Regions from separate parts of the Lactobacillus sp. XV31L genome, predicted to be linked through region 3. Evidence: predicted binding sites of a transcription regulator. Region 3 holds the regulator's gene; each other region holds the start of a gene.
The links. Region 3 encodes HrcA, which represses chaperone genes, less so after heat shock. Its sites were predicted from a motif close to TTAGCACTCNNNNNNNNNGAGTGCTAA; they were not measured.
Positions count from the first base shown of each region.

Region 1: a site for HrcA is predicted at 1,643-1,669, ahead of AC2JF7_RS03660 (ATP-dependent Clp protease ATP-binding subunit). Genes of this name have one in related genera too.
Region 2: a site for HrcA is predicted at 6,877-6,903, ahead of AC2JF7_RS00140 (Hsp20/alpha crystallin family protein). Genes of this name have one in related genera too.

Region 1 is NZ_JBWXGC010000004.1:40,575-51,070, reverse strand. It holds gene AC2JF7_RS03660 (ATP-dependent Clp protease ATP-binding subunit) at 1-1,596, opposite strand, end outside; gene ykzS (protein YkzS) at 1,789-1,971, shown strand; gene AC2JF7_RS03650 (phosphocarrier protein HPr) at 2,085-2,351, shown strand; gene ptsP (phosphoenolpyruvate--protein phosphotransferase) at 2,351-4,084, shown strand; gene spxA (transcriptional regulator SpxA) at 4,221-4,619, shown strand; gene AC2JF7_RS03635 (adaptor protein MecA) at 4,722-5,453, shown strand; gene AC2JF7_RS03630 (competence protein CoiA family protein) at 5,515-6,366, shown strand; gene AC2JF7_RS03625 (DsbA family protein) at 6,344-6,958, opposite strand; gene AC2JF7_RS03620 (CYTH domain-containing protein) at 7,039-7,662, opposite strand; gene yjbM (GTP diphosphokinase) at 8,131-8,760, shown strand; gene AC2JF7_RS03610 (NAD kinase) at 8,760-9,566, shown strand; gene AC2JF7_RS03605 (RluA family pseudouridine synthase) at 9,553-10,440, shown strand.
Region 2 is NZ_JBWXGC010000001.1:21,201-31,696, forward strand. It holds gene mgtA (magnesium-translocating P-type ATPase) at 1-552, opposite strand, end outside; M-box (ykoK) riboswitch at 645-808, opposite strand; gene AC2JF7_RS00095 (TPM domain-containing protein) at 872-1,420, opposite strand; gene AC2JF7_RS00100 (deoxycytidylate deaminase) at 1,461-1,940, opposite strand; gene trpS (tryptophan--tRNA ligase) at 1,933-2,961, opposite strand; gene AC2JF7_RS00110 (SOS response-associated peptidase family protein) at 3,056-3,661, shown strand; tRNA gene AC2JF7_RS00115 (tRNA-Gly) at 3,718-3,788, shown strand; gene AC2JF7_RS00120 (CPBP family intramembrane glutamic endopeptidase) at 3,839-4,501, opposite strand; gene AC2JF7_RS00125 (hypothetical protein) at 4,599-4,970, opposite strand; gene AC2JF7_RS00130 (Y-family DNA polymerase) at 4,948-6,261, opposite strand; gene greA (transcription elongation factor GreA) at 6,341-6,802, opposite strand; gene AC2JF7_RS00140 (Hsp20/alpha crystallin family protein) at 7,004-7,426, shown strand; gene AC2JF7_RS00145 (C1 family peptidase) at 7,567-8,883, shown strand; gene AC2JF7_RS00150 (nucleoside hydrolase) at 8,935-9,873, opposite strand; gene AC2JF7_RS00155 (ABC transporter permease) at 9,883-10,496, opposite strand, start outside.
Region 3 is NZ_JBWXGC010000002.1:3,822-14,317, reverse strand. It holds gene AC2JF7_RS01660 (ribosome-binding factor A) at 1-185, shown strand, start outside; gene truB (tRNA pseudouridine(55) synthase TruB) at 227-1,120, shown strand; gene ribF (riboflavin biosynthesis protein RibF) at 1,140-2,072, shown strand; gene hrcA (heat-inducible transcriptional repressor HrcA) at 2,212-3,261, shown strand; gene grpE (nucleotide exchange factor GrpE) at 3,274-3,867, shown strand; gene dnaK (molecular chaperone DnaK) at 3,886-5,739, shown strand; gene dnaJ (molecular chaperone DnaJ) at 5,817-6,953, shown strand; gene lepA (translation elongation factor 4) at 7,102-8,937, shown strand; gene recJ (single-stranded-DNA-specific exonuclease RecJ) at 8,990-10,496, shown strand, end outside.

The sequences.
Region 1 (10,496 bases), on a different contig from region 3:
ACTGTAAGGGTGGCGGCGAACTTGTTCAGTAAGTTGGCCTGCTTCTTCGTAGCCGACATACCCAGGTGCAGACCCGATCAACTTGGAAACAGAATAAGATTCCATGTATTCGGACATGTCAAAGCGAATCAAGGCATTCTCAGAGCCAAACATCTGCTTGGCCAGTTGTTTAGCTAGTTCGGTCTTGCCGACACCAGTTGGACCAACGAAGAGAAAGGAGCCGATAGGCCGTCCAGACTTGTTAAAGCCAATCCGGTTGCGTCTAATTGCCCGGGCTAACTTGTCAACGGCCTTGTCCTGGCCAATGACGTGTGCCTTTAAATTAGAGGCCAGATTTTGCAACTGGTTTTCTTCCTGCTTTTGCAAATCACCTACGGGGATGCCAGTCTTTTCTTCAACAATCTTGTTCATGATCTTATTGGTAATTACTGGCGACTTGTCAGGATCAACTTTTTGATCCTTCATCTCATTATATTTTTCAATTTGGTCGCGGTAGTATGCGGCTTTTTCGTAGTCTTCATTTTTGAGCGACTCTTGCTTTAGCTGCTGGGCTGCTTCAATGCGTTCCTTCATTTTTTCTTTATCAACAATAGGAATAGTAAGGTTCATGCGCGATCCAGCCTCATCCAGCAGGTCGATTGCCTTGTCTGGCAGGAAGCGGTCCTGGATGTAACGCTCAGATAGTTCGGCTGCAGACTTGATGGCATCATCGGTGTAGTGAACGTGGTGGTAGCTTTCGTAACGTTTTTGAATACCCTTTAAAATCTGGATAGTTTCGCTAACTGAAGGCTCCTTAACGTCAACTGGTTGGAAACGCCGGGCCAAGGCTGAGTCTTTTTCAATTTCCCGGTATTCTTTTAAGGTGGTTGCACCAACTAGCTGCAGGTCACCACGGGCTAGGGCGGGCTTGATGATGTTGCCTGCATCCATGCCGCCTTCAGCATTGCCTGCACCGACAATTTCATGAATTTCATCAATAAATAGGATGATATCGTCATGGTCTTGCAGTTCTTTAATCAGTTGCTGCATGCGCTGTTCGAACTGACCACGAATGCCCGTTCCTTGAACCAGTGAAACCACGTTAAGTGAAATGATGCGCTTGTCTTGTAATTTTGCCGGTACTGACCCATCCACAATTTGCTGGGCGAGTCCTTCGACTACAGCAGTTTTACCCACGCCCGCTTCACCAATTAAAACAGGATTGTTCTTGGTTCTTCTATTTAGGATTTCAATGACGCGGGCGATTTCCTTATCTCGTCCAATAACTGGATCGATCTTTCCTTTTTTTGCAAGAGCAGTCAAGTCTGTGCCGTATTGACCCAGTAGAGAGTTGCCGTTGCCCCCATTAGTAGTGTTGCCTGCACCATTGCTCATTCGAGGCTCACCAGGATTGCTTACGCCTCCATTATTAAAGCTGTTGAAAAGATCGTTAAAGTCACCGAAGAAGCCATTATTATCATTATTCATGTTAATATTTCCTTGTTGTTTCAATTCTTGATAACATTGTCCACATAAGTTGATTTCGCGGCTTTGTCCATTAACCTTTGCGAAGAGGTGAATGGAAGCGGGCCGTTTTTGACAGTTTTGACAAAGCATTTTGATACCGCCTTTCATCATATTTTGCATTTACTAAATTATATAATTAGCACTCGCCATAATCAAGTGCTAAGTATCGAAAACTTATTTTTTGTAAGCATATACGGTATGCTAAAATACAGCTGAGCAATATTGAAAAATTTGCTAAGGCAGGTAAAAGTTGGTTTTAGTTTGAAAGAAATGGTGGTATATTTGGACTACAAGATAATTCTTGAGCAGCTGGCAAGCGGCGAACTTGACCATTATGAAGTTGAGCCTAAGGAAGCCTTTGCCTTCCAAGCTGCCTTGAGATCTTATGGTAAAAGGCAGAATATAACTGGTAGGGCTCTGCGTGGTGGTAAAATCGTTTATTCGCAGTCTAAGACTGAATTTTAGTGATGTAAACTGTTACATTTATGTTGTTTAATTCACAAAAAAATGATAACCTAATACACGAATAGGTAGTTACTACCGGTTTGATTTATTCAATTCAAAGGAGATATATTATAATGGAAAAACGCGATTTTCATGTCATTGCAGAAACAGGTATTCATGCTCGTCCAGCAACTTTGTTAGTACAAGCTGCTTCTAAGTTCGGTTCAGACGTTAACTTAGAATACAACGGCAAGTCAGTTAACCTGAAGTCAATCATGGGCGTAATGTCACTTGGCGTCGGCAAGAATGCAGATGTTACGATCAGTGCAGATGGTGATGACGAAAAAGATGCAATTATCACTATTTCTGAAACAATGAAAAAAGAGGGCTTAGCTGAATAATGACCAAGACACTAAAAGGAATTGCTGCAAGTGATGGTATCGCTGTAGCACCAGCCTATCTCTTGGTAGAACCAGACCTCTCTTTTTCAAAGAGCAACGTTAGCGATGTCGATAGTGAACTCGCTCGTTACAAGGATGCAATTGCGACATCAACTACAGAAGTTGAAAAAATTCGTGATGATGCCAAAGAGAGCTTAGGCGAAGACGAAGCGCAGGTCTTTGAAGCCCACTTAATGATTTTAAATGACCCCGAATTTACTGGAGCCATTGAAAATGAAATTAAGGAGCAAAAAGTCAACAGCGAAGCTGCGCTTGACGAAACTGCTCAAAAATTTATTAGTATTTTTGAGAGTATGACCGATAACGAATATATGCAGCAACGTGCAGCTGACGTGCGGGATGTTTCAAAGCGGATTATGGCCCATTTACTGGGTAAGGAACTGCCTAATCCAGCAGCGATTGACCACGAAGTAATTGTTGTGGCCCATGATTTGACTCCTAGTGACACAGCTCAGTTAAACAAGCAATTTGTTAAGGGCTTTGTCACTGATGTTGGTGGTCGGACTGCCCACTCAGCAATCATGGCTCGTTCACTTGAACTGCCAGCTGTTGTTGGTACTGATTCAATTACAAAGGACGTTGCAAATGGCCAAACACTTGTTGTTGATGGCTTAAATGGAGACGCAGTAGTTGAACCTAGCCAGGAACAGATTGCTGACTACAAGCAAAAGAGTGACGCCTTCTTACAGCAAAAAGCTGAATGGGAGAAATTGAAAAATGAACCTTCAGTAACTGCAGACGGCAAGCAATTTACGATTGCAGCAAACATTGGTACGCCTAGCGATATGGCTGGTGTAAACAACAATGGTGCAGAAGCAGTTGGTCTGTACAGAACTGAGTTCTTGTACATGGATTCTAAAAACTTCCCAACCGAAGAAGATCAATTCGAAGCTTATAAAGAAGTTATCGAAGGGATGCATGGCAAGCAAGTTGTTATTCGGACCATGGACATTGGAGGCGACAAGCACCTGGACTACTGGGATTTACCTGAAGAAATGAACCCATTCTTGGGTGTGCGTGCAATCAGGTTATCCTTGCAGAATGAAGAAATTTTCCGGACACAATTGCGTGCACTTCTGCGGGCTTCGGCCTATGGCAAATTGGGTATTATGTTCCCAATGATTGGTACGCTAGCCGAATTACGCAAGGCCAAGTCAATTTTAGCTGAAGAAAAGGCTAAGCTGCTTGAAAAGGGCGTAAAGGTAGGCGGAGATCTGCAAGTAGGTATGATGATTGAAGTACCAGCAGCAGCAGTGTTAGCTGATCAATTCGCCAAGGAAGTAGATTTCTTCTCTATTGGTACCAATGACCTGATTCAATACTCTATGGCAGCTGATCGTGGCAACGACAATGTTTCTTACCTGTATCAACCAGCCAATCCAGCAGTATTGCGCTTGATTAAGCACACAATTGATGCAGCGCATGAAAATGGCATTTGGTGTGGCATGTGCGGTGAAGCTGCAGGTGACAGTACAATGTTCCCAATTTTGCTTTCGATGGGATTAGATGAGTACTCAATGAGTGCTACCTCAATCTTGCGGATCAGAAGCCTGATGAAGAAACTAAATACGCAAGACATTAAGGAATTGGCTAATCAAGCCTGCTTTATTTCTGAGACGGCAGAACAAAATGAACAGCTTGTTAAGGACTTAATGGCAAAAGTTAACAAGTAAAATAGAAAAAGACACATTAATGAAAATTAATGTGTCTTTTTTAATATATACTTTAAAAATAATACTTACAAAAAGGAAGTAATGTGCTATACTATTTCTTGTAAGGAAATAGTATTGTAAAAGGAGCGTGAAATATATGGTAAATTTATATATATCTCCGAGTTGTACCTCATGTCGCAAGGCTAAAGCGTGGTTAAAGAAACACGATATTTCTTTCAGAGAAAGAAATATTTTCTCAGAGCCACTCACCAAGGCAGAACTTATTCAGATTCTGCGGATGACTGAGAACGGCACGGAAGAAATTATTTCTACGCGTTCAAGAGCATTTCAACAACTAAAAATTAACCTTGATGATTTATCAATCGATCAACTGCTCGACTTGGTTGAGAAAAACCCGAGCTTGCTAAGACGACCAATTATCATGGATGATCGGCGCTTGCAAGTTGGTTATAATGAAGACGAAATCAGACGGTTCCTACCACGGAAGGTTCGTCGGCTTGAGCTTAAAGAAATGCAAAAGATTGCAGACTTGTAAATAAGAAATTTTTTGAAAAAGCGTTGGTTTTCGAACTAACGCTTTTATTTTATCGGCAAAATACGCTACAATAGTTGAAAGGACCGATGGAGGTGAGAACTCGTGCAAGTAGATCATATTAACGAGAATACTATTCGCGTGAGAATCGATAAGAATGAATTGGCAAGGCGGGGACTTAAGGTCTTGGACCTGCTGGGCGACAAAAACAAGATTCAACACTTTTTCTACTCAATTTTAGATGAAATCGATACTGATCACTCGTTTAGTCAGGATGCGCCGGTTACCTTTCAAGTAATGCCGAATAATGGTGGTCTAGACCTGCTCATTACCAAGGTGTCAAAAAAAGATCAGGATAATTTATCACAATTGTTTGATAGTGATCTGGAAATGTCTAAGGCTAAAAGCAGTTCAGCGGCCAACAATCTGCGCAAATCATTTTTGGATCTTGAAGCAGATGATGAAGATACAGAAGATGAGGATGCTGACGAAGATGCAGCCAAGTCACGAATGGAAAAGTCGCTGAAGAAGTTTCAAAAGGATCAAGCCTATAGTTTTGGCGATATTGACCGAGTAACAGAATTGGCTGATAGTTTACAAGCTTGCGATCTTTCTTCAAGTCTTTACTTTGAACGTGGCAAGTTCTACCTGGACTTAATCTTTCAAGATGAAAACTATGCAGAGTTGAAGCCAGATGATGCCTGGGCGATTGCCAACGAATATGGCATTAAGGTTAAGCGCAGCGAAATGGCCCGGATTAGAACAGCAGGCAAATGCTTGATTGAGCGTGATGCTCTGGGGCAATTGCGGCATTATTTCACTAAAACTAAACGGTAATACTAAAAAAGGACAGGGAAAACTTGTCCTTTTTTGCGTACTTAATTACTGGGAGATAATTATGTACGCAGCACTTTTAAATAATCAGCTGATATTGGCTACAACTGCAGCGAAATGGACTAAGAAAGCCAACTTGCAAGGACATAAATTTTTATGTCCGCATTGTCAAAGGAAAGTGCAATTGATTGTTAGGGCTAATGGATCTTACTTCAAGCATGAAAGACGGGTTGGGACAGCAATTAATGAGCAAGAAGAACATGCCTTGAGTAAGCAGTTGCTGCATAATGCGCTACTAGAGGCCAATTTTGCTGCCCGTGTTGAAGTTGCACTGGCTGCTGGTCAATTACGTGCCGATGTCTTAGCCAGTCCGCAGCTAGCCTTTGAAGTCCAGTGTGCGCCTTTGGGCAAGAGTGAGTTTAGTCACCGTCACTTACTTTACCAGCAGATTGGCATCAAGGATATCTGGATAGTGGGGAAGCGCCATTACTTGCGCCAGCACATCAAAAAAACACAACTCATTTTCTTTTGTGAAAATAAGTTGTGGCATGACTATTATTTAGAAATTGCCCCCTATGACCAACAATTGCGGCTTAAGTATAATGTTATGCTTGAGCCACTAACGCAGAAAGTCCATTATCAAGCAGCCTCTTTTGCTTTGAATGCATCAGGCTTGAGCAAATTGTGGCATTTCCAACCAAAATTAAAAAATTACCAGGTTAATGCGGTTAAGCAGCGCCAATACCTGCAAGTAAATTTGGCCCAAAAGACAAATAAGGGGATGCAAATTGCGACTATGCTCTATGACCAACATTTAAGCATTAATGACCTTCCCGCTTGGGTGTTCAGCAGGATGCGTCACGTAAATTCGGCTAATAATGCAAGCGCCTATCTTAAATCAACCGCAGGCGTTTAGCTGGGTAGTATTCTTCTTTTTGGGTGCAGCCTTCGCTCTTAAACAGGGCAATGAGCTTGTCATGTGCCACTGCGCCTTCAACCAAGATACCATTGTAGTTGTCCGTATCATTAAAAATAATGGTGGTAGGGATGTTGTGAACGTTGAATTGACGGGCCAAATTTTTGTCCAGTTGAATTGAATCTTCGATATAGTTGCTAATTCCAGGGTTGGTAATTTGGCTGTAGTCCAGATTTAGCTTTTGGGCAATTTTTTCAGGCAAGTCAGGTGAATAATGGGAGAAGTTCTTGCTGACTGCGCGTTGCATGTTCACTAAAAATGAGCGTGCTTTTTTGTTGCCGTATTCAAACTTAATAGCATGGTAATTGCGCAGAGCTTGGTAAGAAGCCATTGTATATTGCGAAATATTGCCCATCTGTTGACAGTTCTTTTTGCGTCGAATAATATCTTCCTTAATTACCTTCGGATTGGTGATAGGAACAAAGTGGAGGCAGGTGTTGATATTGAGTTCATCGACCGCTTTTTGAATCAAGATTTCTGTATCATAGCAGTATATGCCAATGGGATTAACAAAGAGAAAAATCTCAAACATGATCAGGCTCCTTTATAAGTGATTAACTGATTTATTTTACTGCATACCTAGTCGTAGGTTGAAAATGGATACTTACGTATTCACATTTTAGCACGATGAGTGAAAGCGCGCGCAATTTTTGCTTGGTTTTTGGTACTGGCATTTGAAGTGAAATGGTAATCTTCTTTTAGTTGCGCTAAAACTTTTTTGATTAAGTCAGGCTGGGAATTTTCAATTTCAAGTTCATAGTCTGCATAGCCGTCAGGGTAAGTACTCTTGTCAAGCGTTAATTCGCAGCTCTTAGGGCCTGTAACCAGTGTGCGCTGCGTCTTGCTATAAGTCTGCAAGTGTAGCTGGATAGTTGGGGGAAAATGCTTTTTAAGATAGCTGCCAACATTGCCATGGAAGCTAAAGTCCACCTGCTTTTGACTGCCCTCAACTAATTCTTGGGCCCTTTTATGAGGCAAGGCATCATTAATCTCGATGGCCTCGTGAAAGTTTTGTTGAATGGGACTAGGATTGGGTACTTTCAAAGTTTGTTCAGCATTGCTACTGAATATCCTAATGCGACAGCTTGTGCGAGCTCTTTTGAGAACACCATCATCAGTGTCAAAGTAGTAGTTGGCTTGGCTAAAGCTGCTTTTAGTAGGAAAGTCAGCAAGCAGTTTCTGGTAAATTGCTTGTGGCAATATGATTTTGGCTTCAATTTCAGTATTTTGGGCCATTTGATTTTACTCCTTTCTAGTTTTAGCATGCCTTTAAAGACAGTCAAAGTACTTCTTAAATAGCCTGTCATAAATTACTATTGGTCCGAATTTTTGAGCAGTTTGTTTCTGCTTTCACAGCGTAGTACTTATCATTTTCGGTCAAGGTTGGGTCATTAGTCAAAAATTTAGCTTATGAAAACATGAAAATATCCTAGCTTGCTTTTGATAATTAAGGATAAAAAAGCAATAAAACCGGAGGATTGCTATAGGACTTGACTTGGCAAAATTAATTAGCTTATCATATTTTGAAATAGCTGTTATTTTATCCGAAAAATCAAGCTGGACAAAAATCGTTAAATGGCAAGGAAAGATGCCTAATTGCCTAAAGAAAAGGGCAAGACATTTAATATTCTGCTTGCACAATGAAATTGCTATCATAGGTTTTATGTTAAAATAAGTATGCTGTTTGAGAAAGGAACTATTTCTATGAAAATGGACTGGGATAATTTTTTATGGCCTTATGACGAGGCCGTTAGAGAATTAAAGGTCAAATTTCGTTCCCTGAGGCAGAGCTTTTTGACTAAAGGGGAACTATCACCAATTGAATTTGTGGTCGGACGGGTAAAGGCGGTTGATTCAATTAAAGAAAAAATGAAGCGACGCGTTATTAGCTCAGACGTGATCGAAACTGACATGCAAGACATAGCGGGAATTAGGATTGTCTGCCAATTTGTCGATGACATATACAAGGTGGTGGACTTGATCCATGCTCGTGAAGACATGGAAGTGGTTGAGGAGCGGGACTATGTTCAAAACGCAAAACCGTCGGGCTACCGGTCCTACCACATGGTGATTTCTTACATAGTTTATTTGCCAGATGGCCCCAAAAAGCTGCTGGCTGAAATTCAAATTCGGACACTGGCGATGAACTTCTGGGCAACGGTTGAGCATACATTGAGTTACAAGTACCAGGGTTCATATCCTGATGACATTTCTAAACGATTAAAGTCAACTGCAGAATCTGCCTACAAGCTGGATGAGGAGATGTCGCTAATCAAGGACGAAGTCCAAGAAGCGCAGAAGATTTTTACCAAAAACAAGGGCAAGGAAAAATAATGAGGATCACAATCGCCCACAACACAAATGCGGAAACGTTGAAGGTGGTGGCACATCTTCGTAAGGTGCTGGAAGATAAGGAGAGCGTTGTCTTTGATGCCAAATACCCTGATGTTGTGATTACTGTCGGCGGCGATGGCACATTAATTAACGCCTTTCACCGCTATGAAAGTCAGATCAGCACCATCCGTTTTATTGGTATTCATACTGGCCACTTGGGCTTTTATACTGATTGGCGCAGTGACGGTGTGGACAAGATGGTTGATGCACTTTTTTTGCATGAACCGGAAACGGCGAGATATCCGCTGCTTGAAGTGGAACTAGTGACAGAAGCAGGAGAAAAGCAATACCGCTTGGCGCTGAATGAGTCAGCAGTCAAGTGCGTTTCGCATACCTTGGAAGCTAATGTCTATATCGATGGCAATTTTTTTGAAAATTTTCGCGGTGATGGCCTTTGTGTTTCTACCCCAACTGGGTCAACAGGCTACAATAAGTCTTTGGGCGGTGCCGTGATTCATCCGCAGCTTAAGGCCTTGCAAATGGCTGAAATCGCATCGATTAACAACCGGGTCTTTCGTACGCTGTCGTCACCAATCGTAATTGCGCCCCAGCAGCAAATTACGATTGTGCCTAAAAATGATCACTTTGTAATGACTGTCGACGGTAACCGCATTAACGTGCGCAATGCCAAGAAGATTAACTACCGTATTTCTACCAAGGCGATCCGCTTTGACCGTTTCGGCCACACCCATTTTTGGTCCCGCGTCCAGAGCGCCTTTATTGGAGATGACAATGACCCTATTTAAACTCACAGTTCACGGACAAGGCCCCTTGCGATTGGGGACTTTTTTAATGAAAAATGGTTTTTCCAAGCAGGCGGTGAACGATGCCAAGAATTGTGGCGGCTTGCTCCTGGTCAACCACCGCCGGCGCTACACAAACTATCAGCTTCATCAAGGCGATGAGGTAATTTTCGTGCCGGGCAAAGAAAAGCCTAATCCCTGGCTTAAACCATCTTTTGAGCCTTTGACAATAATTAAAGAGACCAAGAATTACCTGGTGGTGAATAAGCCAGCCGGACTGCTTTCAATTCCATCGCGCTATGACGATAATGCACTGGTTAATCGGGTGCTGGGTTACTTTGCCCAAGAAAAGCTGCTTAACGTTAAGCCTCATGTAGTAACGCGGTTAGATCGTGATACGTCAGGACTGGTTTTGATCGGAAAGAATGCAATTGCACATGCACGCTTTAGCAAGTTGAAAAAGAATGACTTTGTCAAAAAATACCATGCGATTGTGCACGGAAATTTTGCGGACAATGAACTATCGGGAGTCATCAATGCTCCAATTGGTCGGGTTGGAAATGCAGTGGTGCGCTCGATTGATTCCCACGGCAAGACCGCCATTACTGCATATCAAGTTCTGGAACAAGTGCCAAACGCTAGCCTGGTTGAATTGCGACTGTACACGGGCCGCACCCACCAGATTCGCTTGCATATGCAGCATGTCGGTCATCCCCTATTTGGCGATCCACTCTATGGCATTTCAGACAGCTTTAGTAGACAAGCGCTTAATTGCTTTTATTTAGCATTTCCTGATCCCTTCGATGAGGGTAGGCCAGTGGAAGTGGCAGTGCCAGATCCACATGATATGCAGACCTTGTGGCTTAATTCTAAGTAAATTTTGGATAAAAACAACACTTTTAGTGGCTGATAAAACTAATTAAATAACGAAAA
Region 2 (10,496 bases), on a different contig from region 3:
AAAGAGGTCCTTGCTCGAAAGCAAGCGCATGTCTGCTGGGACCATGTCCCCTGCGGCTAAGCGAATTACGTCACCAACCACCACTTGGCTGGTATCGATCTCCTGGTCCTTGCCATCACGGATAATGTCCGTAGTAACTGAGACCATCTTCAGAAGTGCATCAACAGCGCTGGATGATTTGACATTTTGGATAAAACTGGTAATTCCCGAAATGACCACCATCGTCAGCATAATAGCTACCGTGCTCAAGTCCTTTTCACCAGCTGGTACAAATATATAATCGGTACACAGAGATATTGCCGCCAAAGCCAGCAAAACCAGTGTAAATGGTGTTATAAAGGCTTCAGCTAAAAACTGCAGCTTAGAGTTGCTCTTACCAGACGCAATGGTATTTGAACCAAATTCCTCCCGGTTCTTGTCTGCTTGAGCGCTAGTCAAGCCGTCGCTACTAGCATGGAGCCTGGCAAGCGTCTCTGACCTGCCCTCATTGGCAATGGCTTTGACTAGTTCCAGATCCTTATTGCTAGCAACTTCATTTGGTTTTCTCAACATCTTCATCACTCCTTCTCTTTTCCAAAACGCAAACAAACTAAAAAGAGGGTACGCCCGCACACCGCTAGCGACCCCTCTTTTAAACAAGGTATCATTAATACTCGTCGTTCAGTTTTAACACTACGTGACGTAAGCACAGGCTAGCTATCTGGTTACCGCCTTATCTCGACGGTAACTATTTAACTCGTTGGCATCTCTGGATGTTTCCGGGCGATAGCATTTGTTCACGTAGGAGTCTCACCTAACAGTTTATTTGTTTATTTGTTTATTTAATTTACATTGTGAGTGTAATACACAATGCCAGGTCAAGTCAACCAATTTATTTATTTTTCTGGTGCAGGTTATGCTTAAAAAAGTAAACTAGGCCCCCAACAACTAGCACCAAAGCAAATGCAATGGGCAAAGCCAAGCGGCGCGGATGGGAAATTTGGGACCGCTCTTCATTGGAGAGGTCATACTTGTCTAACGAATATTGGTACTGCTGGTCAATTGTCGTTGCACATGCCCGAAAAACAAAGCGCAATCCCTTGTTAAATTCTTTTTTATCGCTTGAGCGCAGCTGGTCAGACTGTGCGCGGATGATGCTGCCGCGAATGTCAGCCGTAAAAGCGCCATGCAAGTCCTTGCTGCTATAAATCTGCACATTGCGCTTCTTATTTTTTGACCCCACCACAATAAAGACAGTCCGCTTGAACTTATTCAACCTTTTGGGAGTCAAATAATCAACCCGGTTGACAGTTTGAACAATAATCTGGGGCTGCTCTCTAGTTTGCATGTAACGGTCATTCTTGGCCAAGACCAACTTGCTGGTCTCACGCTCTAGCAAGTTGCTATTATCTTTTATATAGGGATTAGTAAAGGCCGTCATAGTGCAGAAAACCCCAACTAGGGCAATGAGTCCTGCTAGTTTAGTTTTCAGCTTCTTCCAACTTATGGGCCAACTCTTCCACGTATTCCCGGTCGATTTTAATTTGTTCATAAGTAACCCCACAATCTTTAAAAAGCGCACTTACCAGCGGACTGTCATGGTAATCAAAGTAATAATTGACCTTCTTAATTCCTGCCTGAGCCAGTGCCTTGGCACAATTATAACAGGGGAAGTGCGTTACGTAGATTTCTGTATGATCGGTTGAAACACCATTCTTGGCACACTGAATTAGTGAGTTCATTTCCGAGTGAATCGTCCGCACGCAGTGCCCATCTACCATTTGGTGACCCACATCATCACAGTGCGGGGCACCTGTGACTGATCCATTATAGCCTGTCCCGATAATCCGCTTGTCCTTGACTAAAACATTGCCGACCAAAGCACGATCACATGTTGAACGCTGGGCAATTACCAGCGCCTGCATCATAAAATATTGTTTCCAGGGAATTCGTTTACGCATTTTTACCTCTAAAGTAGTTCAGTCCGATTGCATCACGCACTTCAGCCAGGGTTTGACTAGCAACTGCATTGGCCTTCTTAGACCCCTCCTGCAGCATTTCGTAGACTTCATCTAGGTGCTGCTCATACTGGGCACGGCGCGCGCGAATTGGGGCTAGCTCATCTTCCATTACCTTGTTTAAATAGCGTTTAAGTTTAACATCGCCCAGGCCGCCTTTTTGGTATTCTTCCTTCAATTCTGCTACTTTATTCTTATCAGGAGCAAAGATATCAAGGTAGGTAAATACCGTATTGCCCTCTACCTTGCCGGGATCTTCAATGTGAATATGGTCTGGATCAGTGTACATCGACATAATCTTGGTCTTGAGGGTTGGCGCATCGTCTGCCAAGTAGATGGCGTTATCCAAAGACTTAGACATCTTGGCATTGCCATCAAGGCCTGGCAAGCGGCCCTGACCATGACTTGGAAAGTAGCCTTCAGGCTCAACTAACACGTCACACTTGTAAACCCGGTTGAAGGTTCGAACAATTTCACGGGTTTGTTCAAGCATTGGTTCTTGGTCATCCCCCACTGGCACTAAGCTTGCCTTAAAGGCCGTAATGTCAGCAGCTTGGGAAACCGGATAATTCAAAAAGCCGATTGGGATTGAATCTTTAAAACCTTTCTGCTTAATTTCTGTTTTAACGGTCGGGTTGCGTTCCAAACGACTGACTGTTACCAAGTCCATATAATAAGCTGTAAGTTCAAACAAAGCTGGAATCTGGGATTGGACAAAAATGGTTGAGAGCTTGGGGTCAATACCTACTGCCAAGTAGTCAAGTGCAACTTCTACCAGACTGTTTTTGATCTTTTCCGGATTGCGTGCATTGTCTGTAAGTGCCTGGGTGTCAGCAATCATAATATATGGTTGGTAGTCACCAGAATTTTGCAGCTTTACCCGATTTTTCAAAGAACCAATGTAGTGGCCCACATGCAGCTTTCCTGTTGGTCGGTCGCCGGTCAGGATAATATTCTTGTTCATTGTACTTGCCTTCCTTGAAAATCAAAACCCGTTATTGTAATAATTATAGTCAATTCTACCAAAAATTAAGCAATGATTAAACATGGAGGATAAAATGTGCAACCAATTTATGCTGCCCAACTTAGCAGAAATCAAAAAATACCTAGCCGCTGATTTACACTTGCCGCTGGTTGATTCTGCGCCCACGCTTGCCCAAAGCCGGTCTGTTTTTCCAAAAGATACAGCACCTGTTCTAGTTTATCAAGACCAGAAATTGCTTCTTGCATCTAAAGCTTGGGGCTACCCTAGTCCCTTCAACAATAAGTCTGTCATCTTCAACGCCCGGATTGAGCGTTTCTTTGAAAGCAAGCCTTCTATATGGAATGCCTCCTTTGCCCGCTCACGCTGCATTATTATTGCCAAGCAGTTCTTTGAAAGCGGCCAGCAAACATACCTAGCTGCTAACAACCGCCGCTTCCATGAGCGTTTCAGCTTTAGCAATGCGGACGCTCCCTTAACTCTCATTGCTGGCATCTACGAAGGCAACCACTTTGCAATGGCCACAACTGCGCCTAATAGGGCAATGGCGCCAGTACACGACCGGATGCCCTTAGTGCTGCAGCCTAGCGAACTACGCCGATGGCTGTTTCAGGACTTTTCCGCACTGGTTGACCGGAGCCAGATAGACTTGACCGTTAATCAGCTCCCCAATAGAAGCTAAAAGTAAAAATCAGTGCTTGGATTAACGCGTAAAACATGGTAAACTATTTCAGTAATGCGGGTATAGTTTAATGGTAGAACGTTAGCTTCCCAAGCTGAAGATGCGGGTTCGATTCACGCTATCCGCTTATACAAAAAAGACGATGACTAAGTCACCGTCTTTTTTATTGTTCAAGTTTTATGTCATAATCACTAGCAAAAGGCCATTGAGCACGGCCAAGTAGACTGGCATCCACATTGTTTGCGTGTAAAGGTAAGACCAGGCAAAAAGCGCTCCAAAGGCTGCATTAAGCACGAGTAAAAGGACTGACCCCTGCCAGTTCAGCAAGCTGAACATAGCGCCTGAAGCAACGATTCCCCAAAAGGCGGTTACCACCGTGTTGCGCCTAAAGGCATAATTAAACAAAAAACCTGTGGCTAGGAATTCTTGTAAAACCGGAAGAACAAGGCCGACTGCCAGCACTAAAAACCAGTAATTGCTAGTGGATTCATGCTGCAAGTAGGCAATTTGGAAACCATATGGCTTAAGCCTGCTATAAGACTCAAGCCATGAAACAGTTATCCGCAAAGCTGTTACCACCACAGTCAGCCCAACAATCGTGCCAAAGTAATTGATCCACGATCCCGAAAAATTGCGGTCAAAAAAGCGCTGCTCGCGGTTGAAACGAAAAACATAAAACAATACAACCATCAAAGAAATAGTTATAAATAAAATTATGTCCCAAACGTGAACCGGTGAATTTTTAACGGCAAGTTCATACGCTCCAATAGCCATCAAATATCCAATAATATAAAAAACGTAGCGAATTAAGTTGCCATCTCTTGATGCCGGTGTGTTCACAAAATTACCTCGATCTTTTTTCGTGCCTTACAAGTTCCATATTATAGCAAAAAAAGGCAGCTTAAAAAAGATAGCTTGTCAAGCACAGGATAATTTTCTAGTCCACTTCGATATGGTTGATATCTTCCAAAGCAATTGCTTGCCCTGCAATGATAATTCCGTCCTCACTGTAACCGTCAACAAAGCCGGCCAGGTCGGCAGGCAAATGATCGTCGCTATCTACAACCTTTACTTGCACATGGACTAGCCGGTGGTTGCTGTATGCCTTCAGAAGCTGCAGGCTCACCTCTTCTGGGCTCATAGTTGCTTTAGCGGGGTAGCAGGCATTGTGCTGCTTTTCATCCTTACTAATGGCCACAGTATGGTCACTCAAGAAGAAGCCCATCCACTTCTTCATCTTCCGGTCCTGATAATTTTTAAAAAAGTTCTGCACCACTTGGTCAAAGTCACTCATAAGCATTACCGCCATTGTGACCGCCAACCAAGTTGCTGCGGCGGATGGCAGTTGCACCTTCAAGCAGGCTGGAGGCCTTGACTAGACTAGTGAAGCCATATTTACGCCTGATTTTATCGATCGTCAGGTCAATCTTGCGCTGCTTAACCTGGGCTGCAGGCTGAACAAAAAAGGTCAATTGCTGGAAGTCATCAGGCACCAAGTAGCTGCAGTTGACTCCTAGTGTACGCACAGCTTCGCCATGCCAGTTCTTGCGGAAGAGAGCCAGAATTTCTTCTACTAGCAGGTCATTATTGTTGGTCGGGGAAATTCGCCTTTGAACACTGAAACCCTTGCGTTCGCCATCCTGCTTGTACTTAGAAAAGCCTACAGAGAGACTAACGCAACCAGCCTGCACTTTGTGGGCCCTAATCCTTGCTGCCACTTGTTCGCCAATCTCGCGCAAGACCAGCTCAATTTCACGCTGGACAGTGTAGTCCTTAGTTAATATTTGGGCATTACCATAATTTTTCATTTGGGGATAAAACTTTTCACTAATGATGCTGCGATCAACACCCCAGCTTGTCGCAAACAGCTGCTCGCCAATTACACCAAATTCTTTTTGTAAAAGGGTGGGATCGGTATGTGCTAACTGGTACATATTGTTAATGCCTAGGCGGCGCAGCCGACGTGCCGTTTGCTTGCCAATGCCCCAGACATCTTCCAAGTTGGGTATGCGCCAAATTGTGTCTGGAACATCGATATAGTGCCAATAAGCAATCATCGACCGGCGGTGTTTAGCAGAATTATCCATTGCCAACTTGGCCAAGAGCGGATTTTCACCAATTCCGCAGGTCGTATACAAACCAAGCTTAGTCTTGATTTCCACCTGAATCCTGCGTGCTACTAGGTAAGGATCCTTGCCAAATAAGTGCCAAGACTTGGTCATATCAATCATTGACTCATCAATTGAATAAACGTGAATATCTTCTTCAGCTGCATACTGGCGAAAAATTTGCAGGATCTGCATGCTACGTCTGATGTACAGGTTCATGTGCGGCTCAACTAGGATTAAATCCGGTGCATCGTGCTTTGAAGGCAGGTCTCGCACGCGCATCACATTGGTTAAGCCATACTTTTGCTTGGCTAGAGGGGAAGCGGCCATAATCAGCCCCGATCCATTCTTGGAGTTGGGTTGGTGCGAAACAACTGCAAGCACTGCCTTCATTGGATTGAGCCCAAGTCTGAGTGCTTCGCAGCTAGCAAAGAATGACTTATTATCAATCATAAAAATCACCCGATGCGGTTCATACCGATAATCATACATTGCCGTCACTTCCTATTTGCAAACATTCGTTCGATAACTTCTATTATACAAACGCACGTTCGAATAAGCAAGGGGGATTTTAGTCTAGCGCAATAATTGTAACGGAATATTCCCCTGCTGGCGCCTGGACGGTAACGGTTGCACCGACCGGTTTTTTCATAATCGCCTGTCCCAATGGTGAATCAAAGGCAATTAAGCCATCATCGACGTTGGCTTCCATGCGACCAACGATTCGATACTTTCTAGCTTTTTCATCATCTGCAAATTTTATCGTCACTGTTTGACCAAGATCAACTCGGCCATCCACCTTTTTTTCAACTACTTGTGCATATTTGAGCTGCTTGTCAAGGTAGCGCAAGCGACTTTGCAGGTGCCCCAGATCCCGCTTAGCTTCTGTATACTCGGTATTTTCTGACAAGTCGCCCAAAGATCGCGCTTCCTGCAGTATTTTAATGCGGCGTGGCCGGTCCTTTTTAAGACGCGTAATTTCATCTTTAATTTTTTGGTAGCCTTCTGGCGTCATTTTTTGATAGTAAACCATTTCGTCTCCTTCTTAGCCTTGCTCAAGTTATCCACAAGATAAAAAGCCGTCATAACAACATTTGTCTTTAAAAATTAGCACTTCAAAATAAATAGTGCTAATTATTTTGTTTTTGCTAATCTGCATTCTATAATAATTAGTGTAAAGAAAAAATGAAAGTCTTCTCGAACAAATTATCTTAATTGAAAGGAAGTTTTTACTATGGCAAATGAAATGATGAATCACCGCGATGACTTATTCGATGCAATGAACGATTGGTTTGATCTTCCACGCAAGTTTTTTGACAATAATGAAGTGGCTAAGCTAATGCAGGCAGACGTCATTGAAAATGACCACCAATATCTTATCAAAGTTGACATGCCCGGTATGGATAAGGACAAGATCAATCTAAGTTACAATGATGGCATTCTAAGTATTTCTGGCTCAAGGCAATCCACCAAGGACTTATCCAAGGATGGCAGCCTTATCCACCGTGAAAGAAGCCAAGGACACATTTCCCGCAGCTTCAGATTGCCAAATGTAGTTGCAAGTGACATCCATGCAAAGTATGATAATGGTGTATTGACTATTACCCTGCCAAAGCAAAGAGCTGGTGAGGGTGATAATTCAATTCAAATTGATTAGCTTATTGTCATTTTGCAAGAAGTTCTAGATAAGTTGCCAATACAAATAATTCTCTAAAACGAGTTCAGGAGTTGAACTCGTTTTCTTTTTAGCATAAAATATACAGTAATTTAAAATTAAATTAAAAAAGGAGATTATTTATGGGACATAAAGTTACCATCCAAGAGTTGGAAAAGTTTGCTGAAAATTTTAACGCCAACCCCAAAAATCAAGTTGTTGCCCGTGCTGCCCAAAAGAGTGGCGTCCAAGCGGCTGCTTATAATGAACGCGTTCAAGGTGAATTAACACGTGTTTTCTCAACTGAACTAGACACTGAAAACGTTACTAACCAGCTGCAATCCGGTCGCTGCTGGGAATTTGCTACGCTCAATATCCTGCGTCACAACTTTGGTCAAAAATACCACGTAAAGAACTTCACCTTCTCCCAGAGTTACAACTTTTTCTGGGATAAAATTGAACGGGCCAATATCTTCTATGACAGCATCTTAGACACAGCTGATCAGCCACTGGACTCCCGTACTGTTAAAGCACACCTAGAAGGAGCCGGCGAAGACGGTGGTCAATTTCACATGGCTGCTGCCCTTGTGGCCAAGTATGGCGTTGTTCCTTCATATGCTATGCCCGAAAGTGCCAACACTAACAACACCCATGCCTTTGCCAAGACTTTAGGGGACAAGTTGCGCAAGGATGCCCTTGTTCTGCGCAAGTTAAAGCAAGACGGTGCAGATGACAAGATTAAGCAAGCGCGCGAACAATTTTTAAGTGAGGTCTACCAGATGACCGCTATTGCAGTTGGTGAACCACCCAAGAAGTTTGACTTAGAATACCGCGATGACGACAAAAACTATCACTTGGACAAGGATTTGACCCCGCTAGAATTCTTGCACAAATACATGGGCGACGTTGACTTTGACGACTATGTTGTCTTAACTAATGCACCTGACCATGAATATGGCAAACTATATGGTCTGCCATTTGAAGACAATGTGGAAGGTTCCTACCGAATCAAGTTTCTCAATGTACCAATGGAATATCTTGAATCGGCAGCGATTAGCCAATTAAAAGATGGTGAAGCTGTTTGGTTTGGCAATGAAGTCGGGGCCCAGAGTGACCGCCAGAAGGGTTACCTCAACAGCAGTCTGTACAAGTATAATGACTTGTACGGTGTTGACCTGACCATGTCTAAGGCTGACCGCTTGCGCACAGGTGCGGGCGCTTCAACCCACGCAATGACCATCGTTGGCGTTGACGAGGATCAGGGCCACATTCGCCAGTGGAAAGTAGAAAATTCTTGGGGCGAAAAGAACGGCGACAAGGGCTACTTTGTTATGAACAATGACTGGTTCAAGGACTATACTTATGAGGTTGTTGTCCACAAGAAGTACTTAACGCCTGAACAAGTGGCCTTGGCTGAAGGACCAATTACGGACCTGCCTGCTTGGGATTCACTAGCCTAACATTAACTTAAAAGCAAAAAAAGACGAGATTCATGATGAATCTCGTCTTTTTTACTTGGTCCGCATAAGCAGCTCGTCAAACTTACGGAAAAACAGGTCCTTGTCGGCCTTGCTTACCAAGGTGATTTCTCGTCCTTGTGGATCATCAACCAACCGGCCAGCTGCTGGTCCAGAAGTAACCACCTTAACCTTGTGCTTTTCGACCGTCTTAACTACTTCTGGATAAAGAGCATTGATGGTGGTCAAAACATCCCAAAAATACAGCAAGGCCGACTGCACAGGCGGCGTGACTAAGAGACTGTATCCTTGGCCAACCAAATCAACAGCCGGATACTTACGCAGGCTAGCCCAGTGCTTTCTGACTTCATCAGTCAGCGGCAATTCTTCGCTGCTTTCAAGCCCTACAACTTGCATCGGAATGCTTGAGTCAAAGACTCGTGCAACCGCCTCAGGATCCCAGAAGGCATTCCATTCTTGACTGCCATCTGCATTGACCTGCACCACATTGCCGTGACCATCAAGCGAGCCGCCCATCCAATACAAACACTCAATATTTTCGCTGATAGTTGGATCTGCATCTAGAGCCCGTGCCAAGTCAGTTAAAGGACCAGTCATAACCAAGGTGACTGGACTATCTGCCGCTTTAATCTTGGCAACCATGTCCAGGTGGGCAGGCTTTTGAGCTTTTTTAGTAACCATCTTGCCCGTCTCATTCAGCATCGGCAAGTAGTTGAAGGAATAAGACCCTGTCCGCCATGCTTCTGGGAACTGGTTAACCGCGCGTGAAGTTGAGCGCGCAATCGCTAAATTATCACCGCGCAGGTTAAACAAGTCCGTCATCTTCCGGCAAACTTCAATCGCTGGGTCAACGTACCCATCGGCATCAATTGCACTGACGCCTATCAGCTTAATGTCTGGCGCCTGCAGCAAGAGCAAATATGACACTAGGTCATCGATATTGCCATCATGGTTAAAATAAATTTTTTTCATTAGTTTCTCCTACTTAGACTTGATGTAATTTTGCCCATCAGCTGCGGGCGCAACCGACTTGCCGAAGAACAAGACCAATATCACAATGGTAAGAACATATGGTGCAATTTGCATGTAAACAGCTGGGATATGGTTGAAAAATGGCAATTGGTTGCCAATAATGCTGAGACTTTGGGCAAAACCAAAGAACAACGAGGCTAGCATCGCACCAAGCGGATTCCACTTGCCAAAGATCATTGCTGCCAAAGCCATGAATCCTTGGCCTGCAATCGTAGAAACAGAAAAGTTGCCTGAAATTGCCTCGGCAAAGAAAGCTCCGCCGACGCCGCCTAAAAAGCCAGAAATCAGCACGCCAGCATAGCGCATGCCGTAAACATTAACCCCCATCGTGTCAGCTGCTTGCGGGTTTTCCCCGCAAGAACGCAGCCGCAAGCCAAAACGAGTCTTGTACAATATCCACCATAAGATAAGCGCCAGGATGATTGCCACCCAGGCTGGAGCTGACGTGTCCTTAAAGAAGATTGGCCCAATAATGGGGATATCGGCTAAGCCCGGAAAGCTGAAGTAGCCAAAGCTCTGCGCAATATTTTCCGTTTGCCCCTTATCATAAATTGCCTTTACCA
Region 3 (10,496 bases):
AAGAAGAAGCGGCTGCGGGTTTGGAAAAGGCTAAGGGCATGATGCGGCACTTGCTGGGGCAGGTACTAACCGTTTATAAGGTTCCGGAACTGATTTTCAAACGTGACAACTCAGTCAAATATGGTAGTAAAATTGATCGCATGCTTGCTGACTTAAAGAAACAAGATGCAGAGCGGAACAATTAATAAAAGCGCCGAATGGCGCTTTTTTAATGGACGGGGATAAAATGATGAATGGAATTTTAGTGATCGACAAAGATAAAGGGATGACTAGCAGTGACGTCGTCTACCAATTAAGGCGGCTCCTGCACATTAAAAAAGTCGGCCATGCCGGGACGCTTGACCCTGACGTGACCGGCGTCTTGCCAATTGCAATCGGACAGGCTACTAAGCTGATAGAACTAATGCATACCAAAAACAAGAAGTACGAAGGCACTGGTCTTCTGGGTGTGGCTACAGATAGCTATGATCTTAGCGGAAAAGTGCTAAAAGAAGAGCAACTCACCCAGTTGATTGCGGGTGATTCAATTCAAAAAAGCATGCAGTCCTTTCTTGGTCAGATTGAGCAAGTTCCCCCAATTTATTCGGCTGTCCGCGTTAATGGCAAGCATTTATATGAATATGCACGAGCTGGGATTGAGGTAGAACGGCCTAAGCGGGCAGTCCAAGTCTTATCGTATGAACTGAATGGTGAACCAGTCTTTGATCAAGATAAGGGGCAAGAGAGCTTTGCTTTTAAAATTGAGTGCAGTAAAGGCACCTATGTCCGCTCATTGGTTAACGACTTAGGCGCTCGATTAGGCGTTCCTGCTGCTATGGCAAGCTTGCGACGAACTGCTAGTTCTGGCTTTGATATTAGCCAGGCAGTTAAGTTAGATGACTTGGTCAAGGATCCAAGTCGCGCTTTGGAACTTATTCAGCCCATTGACGCTTTCTTTGGAGAATACCAGCAAGTAGACTTGACTGACCAGCAATGGCTTAAGGTAAAAAATGGTGTCGCTCTTGCCTTAGAAACAAATGCAAAAAGCCTGGCATTACGGTACAATAAAAGGGTTAAGGCTATATATCAAAAAGATGGCAGCAAGTATCGCCCTTATTTAATGCTCTTACAAAATAATTAGGTGAAATGAAGGTTTTATCGTGCAAATTATCCATTTAACTTATCCGGTTGACGAAAATTTAATCCCGGACAAAACCGTCTTAGCTCTTGGCTTTTTTGATGGCGTTCACCGCGGACACCAGCAATTAATAACGCTGGCCCAGCAAGCTGCTAAAAAAGAAAAATTACCGCTAATGGTGATGACTTTTGACCGTCACCCCAAAGAGGTGTACCAAAAGGCTGATGTTTCTTATATTGATAGCCTGGACGAAAAGGCTTATAAGATGCGCAAGCTGGGTGTTGATTATCTGCTGGTAATGCACTTTAATGACTCCTTCAGCAAGTTGTCCGCCCAAGAATTTGTTGATGAAATTATCATTAAGCTTCATGCAGATACGGTGGTGGCGGGCTTTGATTATACTTACGGGCCTAAAGATATTGCCAACATGCAAAATTTCCCCCACTTTGCCCGTGGACGCTTTAAGATTATTGATGTGCCCAAGCAGTCCTATGATGGCCAAAAAATTGGATCAACTGAGATTAAAAAGGCGATTAGAAGCGGCAATATGCCGCTGGCAAGCAAGTTGCTGGGAGCGGCCTATGTCATGTCAGGGACTGTGGGCCATGGCTTGCGCAATGGCCACAAGTTGGGCTATCCAACTGCCAATTTAGTCTGGCAGGACAACAAGGTTGTTCCCAAGTTAGGAGTTTATGCTACAAAAACTAAGATCAAGGGCAAGTGGTATGATTCAATGACTAGCGTCGGCTACAACGTAACCATTCACAAAGGTCAAAAAATCTATATTGAATCAAATCTTTTTGGCTTTAATGAAGAGGCTTATGATCAAAATATGGTTATCAAGTGGTACCAGTACACGCGTGGAGAGATCAAGTTTGCTAACTTGGATGAGTTGAAGAAACAGATGAAGCAGGACGAAGCAGAGATTAAGGCTTATTTTGCCCAGTTAGAATAAACTATTATGGTAGCAAGACCCAGAAGAGCAATTTTGTTTTAAAAAAGTTAGCACTCAACTTGACATTCTGCTAAATACTAGTATCATAATAATTGTTAGCACCTGATAAGCATGAGTGCTAAAAGTGAGGGCGATATTTATGTTGACCGAACGTCAAGAATTAATTTTGAAAACAATTATTAACGATTTTACGCAAACACATGATCCAGTTGGATCAAAGACTGTGATGAAGCAACTGCCGATCAAGGTTTCAAGTGCAACTATTCGTAATGAAATGGCTGTTCTGGAAGATGAGGGCTTAATCGAAAAGACACACCTGTCCAGTGGGCGGGTGCCATCAACTGATGGCTACCGCTACTATCTGGACAACCTAGTTGAACCCTTACAAATTCCGTCTTCCGTATACCAAAGGATTGTGGACCAGCTTGACCAACCATTTCACCAAGTGAATGAAATTGTGCAAGAGGCAGCTAAGATTTTGTCTGATTTGACTAACTATACGGCCTTTGCGGAGGGACCAGAAAGTAGTGACATAACTATTACTGGTTTTCGCATTGTTCCTCTGTTTAGTCGGCAAATCATGGCAATATTGGTGACAAGCGACGGCAATGTGCATAATCAAGTATACAGTCTCCCATACAATGTCCATGGTGATGAAATTGAAAAGGCTGTACGCATGATCAATGATGAGCTGGTGGGCAAGACGCTTAACGAAGTTACACCTGCTCTTCTTAATCGCGGCCTGGGCAAGAGGCTCAGCAGCGAACATGCTGATGAATTGCTAGACTTGGTTGAAGATGTAATTAATGATGCAGCTAGCGAGCAAATGTATGTTGATGGCCAGATTAACTTGTTGAATAGTGCAACACTAAGCGATGTTGCCAACTTGCGATCGCTTTATGAACTGATTGACCACAATGATTTGATTTCAAGTTTGGTTGATCAACGAAATACTAGCAGTGTCGACCGACAGCCAATCCGCGTTAGCCTAGGCTCGGAATTATCCAACGACTTGTTAAAAGATTATAGTTTGCTTACGGCAGAGTACAGCGTTGGCTCACATGGTAAGGGCGTAATTGCTTTGCTTGGCCCAAATAACATGCCGTATTCGCAAGTAATTGGTCTTCTGGAATATTTCAGAAACGAATTGGCCAAGAAGCTGCTCGAATATTACGGTCGATTTAAATAAAGGAGGTTAGCCGTGAGTAAGGAAAAGTTTCCGAGCGAAAAAGAAATGAAGAAAGATCAGGGGCACCAATCAGAAGTCTCACCTAAAAAGTCAGAGACAGATAAGGCCAAGCCTGATAAGACTAAGCAAGAAAAATCACCCCAGGAAAAAATGGCGGCTAAATTAGCGCAAGCTGAGGCGCACAGCAAGGACTTAGAAGATAAGTTCTTGCGCAGTCAGGCAGAGATGCAAAATATGCAAAACCGTTACAATAATGAACGGGCCCAGCTCATTAAATATGAGTCGCAATCTTTGGCTAAGGATGTCTTACCTGCAATGGATAACTTGGAACGAGCCTTGTCTACTAAGGTAGAGGACAAGGCTGCAGAGCAACTCAAAAAAGGTGTTCAAATGACTTTGGATGCACTAGTTAAGGCCATGAAAGACCATGGAATTAACGAAATTGCGGCAAAGGGCGCCAAGTTTGATCCGACATTGCACCAGGCTGTTCAAACAGTTGAGGCAGAAAATGATGATCAAAAGGACCATGTTGTCCAAGTTTTACAAAAAGGATACTTGTACAAAGATCGAACATTAAGACCAGCAATGGTTGTTGTTGCACAATAAGTGAAAGGAAGTTTATCAATGTCAAAAGTTATCGGTATTGACCTAGGAACAACCAACTCAGCAGTTGCAGTTCTTGAAGGCAAGGAACCAAAAATCATTACTAACCCAGAAGGTAATCGGACTACACCATCTGTAGTTGCTTTTAAAGATGGCGAAATTCAGGTTGGTGAAGTTGCCAAGCGGCAAGCAATCACCAATCCGAACACGATCTCATCGATTAAGCGTCACATGGGTGAAGCTGACTATAAGGTTAAGATTGGCGACAAGGCTTATACGCCTCAAGAAATTTCCGCAATGATTTTACAATACATTAAGAAGTTTTCGGAAGATTATCTTGGTGAAAAGGTAACTGAGGCTGTTATCACGGTGCCAGCTTACTTTAACGATGCCCAACGGCAAGCGACTAAGGATGCAGGCAAGATTGCCGGTCTTGAGGTAAAACGAATTATCAATGAGCCAACCGCTTCTTCTTTGGCATACGGCCTTGACAAGGAAGCTGAAGATGAAAAAGTTTTGGTTTACGACCTTGGTGGTGGTACCTTCGATGTCTCTGTTTTGCAATTAGGCGATGGCGTCTTCCAAGTGCTATCTACTAATGGTGACACTAATCTTGGTGGGGACGACTTTGACAACAAGATTATCGACTGGTTAATCAAGAACTTCAAAGATGAAAATGGGGTAGATCTGGCCAAAGACAAGATGGCTCTGCAAAGACTTAAGGATGCCGCTGAAAAGGCTAAGAAGGACCTGTCTGGCGTTTCTTCAACCCACATTTCGCTGCCGTTTATTTCTGCTGGTGAAGCTGGTCCTTTGCACCTTGAAGCTGACCTAACCCGGGCCAAGTTTGATGAGTTAACTGCTGACTTAGTTGACCGGACCAAGATTCCATTTGACAACGCATTAAAAGATGCTGACCTCACCGTTAATGATATTGACAAGGTGATCCTAAATGGTGGTTCAACGCGAATTCCAGCAGTTCAAGATGCTGTTAAGAAGTGGGCTGGCAAAGAGCCCGACCACTCAATCAATCCTGATGAAGCTGTGGCCCTTGGTGCTGCTATCCAGGGTGGAGTTATCTCTGGGGATGTGAAAGACGTTGTCTTGCTTGATGTTACGCCGCTTTCCCTTGGTATTGAAACTATGGGTGGAGTCTTCACTAAGTTAATTGAGAAGAACACAACTATTCCAACTTCTAAGAGTCAAATTTTCTCCACTGCAGCTGACAATCAGCCAGCCGTTGACGTACACGTTCTGCAGGGTGAACGTCCAATGGCAGCAGACGACAAGACCTTGGGCCGCTTTGAATTGACTGATATTCCGGCTGCTCCGCGAGGCGTTCCACAAATTCAAGTTACCTTCGACATTGACAAGAATGGTATCGTTAACGTTTCAGCCAAGGACATGGGGACTGGCAAAGAACAAAAGATCACCATTAAGAGCTCGTCTGGCCTGTCTGATGAAGAAATTCAAAAGATGCAAAAAGAGGCTGAAGAGCATGCTGAAGAAGACAAGAAGAAGAAAGAAGAAGTCGACTTACGCAATGAAGTTGACCAACTAATCTTCACCACGGAAAAGACGCTGAAGGATACCAAGGATAAAGTATCTGAAGATGATACCAAGAAGGTTCAAGAAGCGCTTGACGCACTAAAGAAGGCCCAAAAAGACAACAACTTGGATGAAATGAAGGCCAAGAAGGATGACTTGTCCAAGGTTGCCCAAGACCTAGCTGTTAAGCTTTACCAAGCAAATGGCGGTGCCCAGGGTGCCGGTGGTCAAGCGGGCGCAGGTCCACAAGATCCAGGTGCTCAAGGCAAAGCAAGCGATGGTTCTGCTGATAAAGGTGAGTTTCATAAGGTAGACCCAGACAAGTAATGGGTTTATAATTGAATAAATTAGAAAAGAACTGCCACAATAGTAGTTCTTTTCTTTTGAGAGTGAGGAGCTTTTAGATGGCACAGGAAGATTATTACGGCGTGCTTGGTGTTGGTCGCAATGCTAGTGATAAAGAAATTAACTCTGCTTACCGTAAATTAGCAAAGAAATACCACCCGGATATTAATCATGAGCCGGGTGCAGAAGAAAAATATAAGAAAATCAATGAGGCTTATGAGGTGCTCCATGACGAGCAAAAACGTGCTCAGTATGACCAATTTGGCTCTGCAGGTGTCAATGGTCAAGGCTTTGGCGGTGGCGGCCAAGGTTACAGTGACTTTGGCGGCTTTGGTGATTTCGGTGATATTTTCAATGACTTCTTCGGTGGTGCCACGGGCGGTCAACGCCGGACAGATCCGACTGCGCCAACGCGGGGACAAGATCTTGACTATACTCTGACTATTGAATTCATGGATGCAATTACGGGTAAAAAGACACAAGTATCATATACACGTAGTGAGACTTGTTCAACCTGTCAGGGAACAGGTGCCGAAAAGGGCACGCACCCAATCACCTGTGACAAATGCAATGGTTCAGGCTATATGACAGTTACTCAGAACTCTGTGCTGGGCGTAATCCGCCGGCAAACAGTCTGTGACAAGTGTCATGGCCGCGGCGTTATTATCGAACACCCCTGCCAAACTTGCCATGGCAAGGGAGTAGTCCAGGGTAAAAATACAATCGAAGTCAATATCCCAGCTGGCATTGATAATGGTCAACAACTACGATATGAGGGCCAGGGTGAGGCCGGCAAGAATGGCGGGCCTTACGGTGACTTGTACATTAGTTACCGGATCAAACCATCCAAGGAATTTGAACGGCAGGGGACAACGATTTATACGACCGTGCCTATTTCCTTTGCTCAAGCAACTCTTGGTGATGAAATTACGATCAAGACTGTGCATGGCGACCAAAAGCTAAAGATTCCAGCTGGCACCCAGCCCAACAAAAAGTTTACCTTGCATGGTGAGGGTGTACCCTACCTGCGTGGCAACGGCAAGGGCGACCAAATAACGACAGTTGAAGTACAAATTCCCAAGACAATCAACGAAGAACAAAAACAAGCCTTAGTTGACTTTGTCAAGGCTGGTGGTGGATCAATTACGCCGCAAGAAAAAGGCTTCTTTGAACGATTGAAGGAAAAGTTACAGTAAAAGCAAATTCAATGGGACTAGCTCGCGTTTTAATCCGAGTCAGTCCTTTTTGTGTGTCAAGGGACAGACAAGATTGGGCTTATTTGATTTTATCCCCCTGGTGAATTTGCTATAATAGAATAATAGAATCAAAGGATGCAAATTATTTATGGACATCAAAAAATTACAAGACTATCAAAAACATATTCGCAACTTTTCCATTGTAGCGCATATTGACCATGGCAAGTCGACCATTGCCGACCGCATACTGGAACTAACAGATACGGTATCAGAGCGCCAGCTTAAGAATCAAATGCTGGATGACATGCCGCTTGAACGTCAACGTGGTATTACGATCAAGATGAACTCAGTTGAGATTAAGTACCATGCTCATGATGGGGAAGACTATATTTTTCACCTGATTGACACACCGGGCCACGTTGATTTTTCATACGAGGTATCCCGGTCATTGGCTGCTTGTGAGGGCGCTCTTTTAGTAGTTGATGCCTCCCAAGGCGTCCAGGCTCAGACACTTGCCAATACATATTTGGCTGTCGATAATGACTTGGAGATTTTACCGGTGATTAACAAGATTGACTTGCCATCAGCGGATCCCGACCAAGCCAAGGAAGAAATTGCTGAGATGCTGGGCATTGATGCCGATGATGCCGTTGAGGTTTCGGGCAAGACCGGACAAGGAATTGCGGAGCTTTTGGAGTATATTGTCCAAGGCGTGCCAGCACCAAGCGGGGACCTGGAAGCACCTTTAAAGGCCTTGATTTTTGATTCCAAGTACGATGACTATCGCGGGGTAGTTTTATCCGTCCGGATCGAAGATGGCATGGTTAAGCCCGGTGACCACATTCGGATTATGAATACGGGTAAGGAATATGAAGTAACTGAAGTGGGTGTCTTGAGTCCTCATCCCGTTAAAAAGGACATTTTGATTGCGGGCGACGTAGGTTACTTGACAGCTAATATCAAGTCGGTGCGGGAAACAGGAGTGGGCGACACCATTACTTCAGCGCAAAAGCCTACTGCGGAACCACTTCCGGGCTACCGGCAGATTCCGCCTATGGTTTATTCTGGTATGTACCCGGTGGACAATTCCAAGTATGATGACTTAAAAGAGGCTCTGCAAAAGTTGCAGTTGAACGATGCGGCACTAGAGTTTGAACCAGAAACTTCAACTGCTTTAGGCTTTGGTTTTCGGTGCGGCTTCTTAGGCTTGCTGCACATGGATGTGGTCCAGGAACGGCTAGAGCAAGAATTTGACCTAGACTTGATTATGACTGCACCGTCTGTTGACTATCATGCTCTTATGAATGATGGAACGACCAAGGTAATCGATAATCCGTCTGACTTGCCTACTGCCGGCGAGTATAAGGAAGTACAAGAGCCCTATGTTAAGGCAGAAGTAATGGTGCCTAATGACTTTGTGGGCCCAGTGATGGAGCTGTGTCAGCGTAAGCGCGGTGAATTTGTCACAATGGACTACTTAGACAAGTACCGGGTTAATGTCATCTACAATATGCCGTTGGCGGAAATCATTTATGACTTTTTTGATGATTTGAAGTCTTCGACCAAGGGCTACGCATCGCTTGATTATGAAATCACCGGTTATCAGGCTACTGACCTGGTAAAAATCGATATTTTGCTAAATAAACAGGCGATTGATGCCTTGAGTTTTATTGCTCATCGTGATGAGGCCCAAAAGCGGGCAAGGCAGATGACATCAATGCTGAAAAAGCTAATTCCACGGCAAAACTTTGAAGTTGATATTCAGGGAGCGATTGGAGCAAAAATCATCTCGCGCGCAACTGTCAAACCATACCGCAAAGATGTTACATGGAAGATCCATACTGGTGATCCTGACCGGCGAGCCAAGCTGCTGGAAAAGCAGAAGCGGGGCAAGAAGCGGATGAAGTCAGTTGGCCGAGTTGAAGTTCCTCAAGAAGCATTTATGGCTGTTTTAAAGATGAACGACGACGATTTAACAAGCTAAAGGGTCCAAGTTATTGCTCAAGGATTCAGAAAAAAGGTTTAATTAACAGATGATAGAATGGAAACAAAGGACAAGCAGCGAGCTGGCGCCCGAATTAGTTTCATTTTACCAACTTAGCCCAATTGCAGCTAAGTTGTTTTCTTTGCGTGGAATTGACACCAAAGAAAAACTTGATTTCTGGCTCAATGCCAGCGAAGAAGACTTGGCTGATCCTAAGTTAATGCACGATTTGGCCAAGGCTGTCAAGCGGATTAACCAAGCAATTGACAATGGTGAAAAGATCACTATTTATGGCGACTATGATGCTGATGGCATCACAGCTACCACTATCATGGTGGAGACGCTCAGTATTTTAGGGGCTGATGTCCACTTTTTCATTCCGGATCGTTTTCGTGACGGGTATGGTCCCAATTTGCAAGCGTACAAACGAATTGTGGCAGATGGTACAAAGCTAATTATTACGGTTGACAATGGCATTACCGGGATTGAAGAGGTGGCTTATGCCAATAGCCAGGGAGTTGACACCATCATTAGCGACCACCATAAGATGCAAGAAGCGATACCCGACTGTTATGCACTGGTGCACTGCAATTTTCCAGGTCAAGATTATCCCTTTGACGACTATTGTGGTGCTGGCGTTGCCTATACCATTTGCCGTGAATTAATGCAAGATCCGATGTCTGAACTGCTTGAACTGGCAATGATTGGAACGATTGGCGACATGGTCAAGGTTTCGGGCGAGGGCCATATCATTGTTAAACGTGGCCTGGAAATGCTCAATCAGACTGAAAGACCAGGATTGCGCGCCTTAATCAAAAATGCCGGCTTAACTTTAGGTCAGATCAATGAGACTGATGTAGGCTTCAATATTGCTCCCCGCCTGAACGCGGTGGGCCGTCTTGCCAATGCTCAATTAGCTGTTGAACTGCTTTTGTGTGACGATGAAGACAAGGCACAAGAAATTGCTGATCAGGTTGAGCACCTTAATGAAGAGCGTAAGGACCTGACCTTGCAAGTTAACAAGACTTGCTTAAAGCAAGTCAAGACCAGGGGCTGGCAGGTTAAAAATACGCTAGTAATTTATGACCCAGATTTTCACGAAGGCGTTTTAGGATTGGTAGCCAATAGAATGGCCGAGCAGATGCATAAGCCGACAATTGTTTTAACCAAAAACGATGAAGGAATAATCAAGGGGTCAGGTCGGTCTATTCCTGGCTTCAACCTCTTTGATGCCCTTAATCCGTTGAAAGAAGATCTTTTGCTCAAGTTTGGCGGCCATGATTTTGCCTGTGGCCTGTCCCTTGAAGAAGACAAAATTGCCCCGCTGAGGGATGCTTTTGAAAAAAGTTTTCATAGTCCGCATACAAGTCTTGTGAAGCATTATGATGGGGAACTGCCATTTACTGGCCTTGACTTGGATACAACTGCTGCAATCAATCAAGTTGGCCCATTTGGGACAGACAATAGTCAGCCCATTTTCAGTATTTCCCACCCCCAAATCAGCGGCTGCTTTTTTATGGGCAAGGATAAAAATCACATCAAATTAACGATCACTAAAG